DNA from 2 places in the Micromonospora sp. NPDC048930 genome. Region 2 is predicted to be linked to the other one. Evidence: riboswitches for the same ligand, from Rfam matches in the RefSeq annotation. Region 2 holds a riboswitch; the other holds the start of a gene.
The links. A riboswitch is a leader RNA that binds a small molecule or an ion and turns the genes downstream of it on or off. The one in region 2 is predicted to bind thiamine pyrophosphate.
Positions count from the first base shown of each region.

Region 1: another riboswitch for thiamine pyrophosphate. It lies ahead of thiE (thiamine phosphate synthase); the one in region 2 lies ahead of ACGFI9_RS32875 (ECF transporter S component).

Region 1 is NZ_JBICUB010000012.1:148,472-152,005, reverse strand. Features, by position in the region: gene ACGFI9_RS27525 (aldo/keto reductase) at 1-453, shown strand, start outside; gene ACGFI9_RS27520 (endonuclease domain-containing protein) at 769-1,587, opposite strand; TPP riboswitch at 1,708-1,818, shown strand; gene thiE (thiamine phosphate synthase) at 1,813-2,439, shown strand; gene thiO (glycine oxidase ThiO) at 2,433-3,534, shown strand, end outside.
Region 2 is NZ_JBICUB010000020.1:12,600-16,133, forward strand. Features, by position in the region: gene ACGFI9_RS32865 (aminoglycoside N(3)-acetyltransferase) at 1-101, opposite strand, end outside; gene ACGFI9_RS32870 (alpha/beta fold hydrolase) at 98-922, opposite strand; TPP riboswitch at 1,011-1,117, shown strand; gene ACGFI9_RS32875 (ECF transporter S component) at 1,191-1,769, shown strand; gene ACGFI9_RS32880 (ABC transporter ATP-binding protein) at 1,877-3,304, shown strand; gene ACGFI9_RS32885 (energy-coupling factor transporter transmembrane component T family protein) at 3,301-3,534, shown strand, end outside.

The DNA of each region.
Region 1 (3,534 bases), on a different contig from region 2:
GACTGGACCGCGTCCTCCCAGGGCCGCACCCGGTTCATCTCCGCGCAGAACCACTACTCGCTGCTGGAGCGAAGCGTCGAGGCGGAGGTCATCCCGGCCTGCGAGCGGTTCGGCCTGGGCATGCTGCCGTTCTTCCCGCTGGCCAACGGCCTGCTCACCGGCAAGTACAAGCGGAACGAGGCGCCGCCGGCCGGCAGCCGGCTCTCCGGCGGCGGCCGGTACGCCGCGCGGCTGGCCGCGGCCGACTGGGACACCATCGAGGCGATCGAGGCGTACGCGGCCGAGCGTGGCCTCACCATGCTCCAGGTGGCCATCGGCGGGCTGGCCGCCCGCCCGGCGGTGACCTCGGTGATCGCCGGCGCCACCACCCCGGAGCAGGTGCGTGCCAACGCCGAGGCGGGCGCCTGGCAGCCCACCGACGAGGACCTGGACGCGCTCGACGCGATCCTCTGACCGGCCTTCCCCTGCCCCGGTGCCGTGTTCGGCACCGGGGCAGCCTGCTGTCCAGCCGTCGCTTGCCGGCACACGCCGCCTGCGGGTACCTCACCGCTTTTGGCCGGGCCGGCAGGCGCCGCGCCGCCTGCTGGTGCCGGCGGGCACCCTCGGGTGCTGCTGCCGCCCCGCGCCCACGTCGGGCCGGGCGCGGCCCCGCGGGACGAGGCACTCGCCGCTGCGTGGGTGCCGAGCCCCGTCGGTGGAACACCATGGGTGTCTCCCGGTCGCTGACACACCCATGGCGTTCCACAGAGCGAGAGAGGTCCCGCCGGGTCAGCGGGGGACGGGGGTGGTGCCGCGTTCGCGGAGGGCTCGGGCGACCAGGCTGATGGTGGCGCGGGGGTGGCGGAGGACGTCGTCGGCGGTGAAGCGGAGGACGAGCCAGCCGGCCGCGCGGAGGGCGTTGAGGCGGGCGACGTCCTGGCGGAAGTGGGCGCGTTCCCGGTGGTGGTCGCCGTCGTACTCGACCGCGACGCGCAGCGCCGGCCAGGCGAGGTCCACTCGGCCGACGAAGCGGCCCCGGGCGTCGAGCACGTCGTGCTGGGCGTTCAGTGGGCCCAATCCGGCGTCGAGCAGGAGCAGCCTCAGCCGGGTCTCCATCGGCGACTCGCCCAGCGGCTCCGCCAGCGCCAGCACCTCTCGCAGCAACGAGATGCCCGGCCAGCCGCCGCGTTCGTCGGCGTAGGCGCGCAGCGCGGGGAGCTTGACGACCCGCCGGTGCAGCAGCGCACGGTCGGCGTCCGGGAGGGCCGAGCGGGTGACGTGCACCCGGGAATGGGGGCGCATCCGAGCGGCCCGGGGCAGCACGACGGCGACCGGAGCATCGCGGTCGAGCAGGTCGGCACCCCACAGGTACGCGGCGCTCAGCCCGGCAATGGCCGCGCCGAGCGGCAGCCGCAGCCCGACCGCGTCGCACCACATCCGGTGGTCGTCCGGGCAGTATCCGTCGCGGTGCACGTACACGTCCGGCAGCAGGCGTCGCCAGGCCGGGCCGCGCAGCACCGTCCAGCTCAGGTGACCGCCGGCGACGGCGGCGCTGCCGCGGAACGGCAGGCACGTCAGATGACGCGGAATCCGGGCGGTCGAGGGCATTCGGACAGCATGTCGTGAGTGGACGGTCACGCGCTGTCCCCGCCGTCCATGCGGGGCGGTGGGTGGGAAAAGTGTCACCCACCCTTGGCGGATCCGGGGGAACGTCGTACGGTAGGCCGCAAGTGACCCACGGGAGCCCGGTGCGTACCGGGCTGAGAGGGGGGCTGGAAGCCCCCGACCGTCGAACCTGATCCGGGTAATGCCGGCGCAGGGAGGAGTGTTGCCGTGCCGTCCCTGGGACGACTGCATCTGATCACCGACACCCGGCCGGGGCGGGACGCGCTCGCCGTGCTGCGGGCCGCCCTGCCGGTGGCCCGCGCCGAGCTGGTCGTCCAGGTCCGGGTGGCGGACGAGGCCACCGATCGGGAGGCGTACGAGCTGGCCCGCCGGGTGGTCGCGCTGTGCCGGCCGTACGGGGCGATGTGCCTGGTCAACGACCGGTTGCACGTGGCGCTGGCGGTGTCCGCCGCGGGCGGCCACGTCGGGGCCGACGACCTGCCGGTGGCGGCGGCCCGCCGGGTGCTCGGCGCCGGCGCCGTGCTCGGCGCGACCGCCCGGGAACCGGTGACCGCCGCCGAGGCGGTCGCCGCCGGAGCGACCTACCTGGGCGTCGGCCCCTGCCACGCCACCACCACCAAGACGGGGCTGCCCGACCCGATCGGCCCCGCGGGCGTACGCGCGGTCGCCGGCGCCGTGGACGTGCCGGTCATCGCGATCGGTGGGGTGACCGCCGCCTCCGTGCCGGCGCTGCGCGCCGCCGGGGCGTACGGGGTGGCGGTGGTCGGGGCGATCTCCGCCAGCCCCGATCCCGCACGCACGACTGCCGAACTGATCGAGGCCCTGGCATGCTGACCCGACCGGACGTCGCCATCGTGGGGGCGGGACCGGTCGGGCTGGCGATCGCGTGGCGGTGCGCATCCCGGGGACTGCGCATCACGGTGCACGATCCGGCCCCCGGCTCGGGTGCCTCGCACGTCGCCGCGGGCATGCTCTCGCCGGTCGCCGAGGCGTACTTCGGGGAGCACGAGCTGACCGGGCTGCTCGCCGAGTCCGCCGTCCGCTGGCCCGGGTTCGCCGCCGAGCTGGTCGAGGCCGCCGGCACCGGGATCGGGTACCGCACCGACGGCACCCTGGTGGTCGGGCTGACCGCCGACGACCTGGCCGAGGCGCGCCGGCTCTGGACGTACCAGCAGGGGTTGGGGCTGCCGATCACGCCGCTGCGCCCCTCGGAGCTGCGGGACCGCGAACCGGCGCTGGCCCCGCGCGTGCGCGGCGGCGCGGTCGCCCCCGGCGACCACCAGGTCGACCCGCGCCGGCTGGTCGCCGCGCTGCGGATCGCGGCCGAGCGGGCCGGCGCGGTGTGGCGGCCGGGCCCGGTCGGCGCCCTGTCCGAGGTGGACGCCGGGGTCACCGTGGTCGCGGCCGGCTGCGGCGCGGCGGCGCTCACCGGGCTCCCGGTCCGCCCGGTGAAGGGCCAGGTGCTCCGGCTCCGCGCGCCCGGTCGCGGCGCGCCGGACTTCCGGCACGTGATCCGGGGGTACGCCGACGGCGAGTCGGTCTATCTGGTGCCCCGGGACAGCGGCGAGGTGGTGGTCGGGGCGACGGTCGAGGAGCGCGCCGACACGGAGGTCACCGCCGGCGGGGTGCTCCGGTTGCTCCGCGCCGCCGTGGACCTGGTCCCCGAGCTGGCCGAGTACGACCTGGCGGAGGCGTCCGCCGGGCTGCGTCCCGGTACGCCGGACAACGTGCCGATCATCGGTGCCTTGCCCGGCCGGCCCGGCGTGCTCGCCGCCACCGGACACCACCGGCACGGCATCGTGCTCACCCCGGTCACCGCCGACCTGGTCACCGAGCTGATCCTCACCGGCGAGCCGGACCCGCTGCTCGCCCCCTTCACCCCCGACCGGTTCGCCGGCACCAGCGCGCCGGTCACCACGGGCCGGGGCC
Region 2 (3,534 bases):
TGCACCAGGACGGTCCCGCCGGGGCGTACGCCGAGGTCGCGGAGCTGGGCGGCGAGCGACGCGCGGGTGTGCGGCCGGGCCGGCGCGGCGGTGGCGATCATCGGCCGACGCGGTCCAGGATCGCCTCGGCGAGCGGCGCGGGCGCCTCGTCGGGGATCCAGTGGGTGACGCCGGTGAGCGTGACGAAGCGGAAGTCGCCGGTCACGTGCGCGGCGCACGCCTCGGCGGCGGTCCGGCCGATCGCGACGTCCCGGTCGCTCCAGACGAAGGTGGTCGGCACGGTCACCGGCCCGACGGCCTTCATGTCCGCCCCGGTCATGGCCCGGTACCAGTTCAGGGCGGCGGTGAGCGCGCCGGGCTCGCGCATCGGGTCGGCGTACCGGGCCACCCGGGCGGTGTCGCCGACCCCGCCGAGCATCCGGCGCAGCGTCGCCGCGCGGAACGCCAGCAGCACCTTCTCCGCCTTGCCCGGCTTGCGGAACAGCGCGATGTAGGAGGAGCGGGCCTTCTGCTGCGGGTCGGTGGCGAGCGCGTGCCCCATGGCCGCCGGGTGCGGCACCGACACCGCGGTCAGGGTGCGGACCCGCTGCGGGTGCAGCGCCGCCAGACCCCAGGCCACGATCGCGCCCCAGTCGTGCCCGACCAGGTGTGCGGCCTTCACCCCCAGCGCGTCGAGCACGCCGGCGGCGTCCGCCACCAGCTCCGGGATCCGGTACGCCTCGACCGCCGCCGGCCGCGCGCCCGGCGAGTAGCCGCGCTGGTCCAGCGCGTACGTGCGCAGGCCGGCGGCGTGCAGCGCGGGCACCACCTCGTCCCACTCGCCACCGTGCTGCGGGAAGCCGTGCAGCAGCAGGACGGGTTCGCCGTCCTCCGGACCGCCGGTGCGTACCTCGAACGTGAGACCTCGCGCGTCGATCCGCATGATCGGCAGCCTACCCAGCCGGACCGGCCGCCGATCGCCCCGCTGGGCCGGGCACCGGGGTCGGTGCTAGCGTCTGCCGAGACAACTTCACATCCGACAGGGGAGCGCACAGCGCTGAGAGTGCGGGCCGGTGCCCGCAGACCCTCGAACCTGATCTGGGTAATGCCAGCGCAGGGAGTTCGGTCGACCTCCAGCCGCGCCGCCGTCCGGTGATTCCGGGCGCGGCGTGCGTCTTCTCCTGGTTCGTTCTTCTGGACTGGGAGCAATCATGGACAACCACAACCGGTGGCGCACCATCGACATCGTCGTCGCCTCGGTGCTCGGGGTGGCGTTCGGCGTCATCTTCTGGGCCTGGGGCCTGCTGTGGAACGGGCCGGCGGACGCCATCCCGCTGCCCGGCCGAGCCGTCCTGTACGGCGTCTGGCTGGTGCCGGCCGTGCTGGGCGCGCTGGTCGTCCGGAAGCCGGGCGCCGCGTTCTACACGCTCACCCTCGCCGCGCTGGTCTCCGTCGCGCTGGGCACCAGCTGGGGCTGGACCATCGTGGTGCAGGGTCCGCTGGAGGCGGCGGCCGGCGAGCTGGCCTTCGCGCTCTTCGCCTACCGGAACTTCCGGCTGCCGGTGGCGCTGCTGGCCGCGGCGCTGGCCGGGCTCGCCGCGTCGATCTACGACGTCTTCGTCTGGTACCCAGGCACCGCGTGGGGCAGTTTCCGCCTCCCCTACATCCTGCTCACCGCCGCGAGCTCGCTGGTGGTGGCCGGCCTGGGCAGCGTGGCCCTGACCCGCGCCCTGGCCAACACCGGCGTCCTCGACCGCTTCCCCGCCGGTCGCGAGCGCGCCGCCGTCTGACCGCCCACCTGCCCGCCACCTTGACCAAGGGGTTTGCGTCGGCCGAGGCGGGTTTCCCGACGCAAACTCCTTGATCAACAAAGCCGGGGCCGGAGGGAGGTGGAGTGGTGAGTGCGGTGAGCCTGCGCGGGTTCGGGTGGCGGCACGCCGGGCGTCGGCAGTGGGCCGTCCGCGGGGTGGACCTGCGGGTCGAGGCCGGGGAGCGGGTGCTGCTGCTCGGGCCGTCGGGCGCCGGCAAGAGCACCCTGCTGGCGGCGCTGGCCGGGCTGCTGCCCGAGGACTCCGGCGAGCAGGAGGGCACCGTCGAGATCGACGGGCTCGACCCCCGCAAGGCCCGGGAACGGGTCGGCATCGTATTCCAGGACCCGGAGACCCAGCTGGTGATGGCGCGCTCCGGCGACGACGTCGCGTTCGGGCTGGAGAACCGGGGCGTACCGGCCGAGGAGATCTGGCCCCGGGTGACGGAGGCGCTGCGCCGGGTCGGTTTCCCGTACCACCGGGACCGGCCCACCGCCGCGCTCTCCGGTGGTGAGCAGCAGCGCCTCGCGCTGGCCGGGGCGCTCGCGCTGCGGCCGGGGCTGCTGCTGCTCGACGAGCCCACCGCCAACCTCGACCCGGCCGGCGCCACCCTGGTCCGGCGGGCGGTCACCGACGCCCTCGACGCCGACACCACGCTGATCCTCGTCGAGCACCGGGTCGCTGAGGCGTTGCCGCTGGTCGACCGGGTGGTGGTGCTGGAGGCCGGCGGCGGGGTGCGGGCCGACGGGCCGCCCGGGACGGTCTTCGCCGTGCACGGCGACGCGCTCGCCGCGGCCGGGGTCTGGGTGCCCGGCCGCACCGTGCCGCCCCGACACGCCACCGCACCGCCCGGCGACCCGTTGCTCACCGCCGACCGGCTCGGCCTCCCGCCCCGGCTGGCCCCCACCGACCTTCGGGTACGCGCCGGCGAGGCGCTCGCCGTCCTCGGCCCGAACGGCGCCGGCAAGTCGACCCTGGCCCTGCTCCTCGGCGGCCTGCTCCGCCCGGGCACCGGTACGGTGACCGCCACCGAGGCGCTCGCCGGGCGGGACGCCCGTACGCCCCCGCACCGGTGGCGGGCACCCGCCCTGGCCCGGCGGATCGGCTCGGTCTTCCAGGACCCGGAGCACCAGTTCGTCACCGGCACGGTCCGCGACGAGCTGGCGCTCGGGCCGCGCCGTACCGGGCAGGACGAGCCGGCGGTACGGGCCACCGTGGACGGGCTGCTCGACCGGCTCGGCCTGGCCGGACTGGCCGGGGCCAACCCGTACACCCTCTCCGGGGGCGAGGCGCGGCGGCTGAGCGTGGCGACCGCCCTGGCCACCGCGCCCCGCCTGCTGATCTGCGACGAGCCCACCTTCGGCCAGGACCGGCGTACCTGGCTGGAGCTGGTCGACCTCTTCGCCGAGCTGCGCGACGCCGGCCACGGCGTCGTCGCCGTCACCCACGACCCGGACTTCGTCGCGGCGCTGGCGGACCGGACCGTCACCCTGACCCGCCCCGGAGCCGACGCGTGATCGGGGTGGAGCCGGTCGCCGTGCCGGGCGCGCCGCTGGCCCGCCGCAACCCGGTGGCGAAGCTGGCCGCCGCGCTGGTCTTCTCGTTCATCCTGATCGCGACCCTGGACCCGGTGGCCCCGGCGATCGCCATCGCGGTCGAACTGGCGGTGCTGCCGCTGTTCGGCGTGCGCTACGGCGTGCTGGCCCGGCGGGCCTGGCCGCTGCTGGCCAGCGCCGGCGGCATCCTG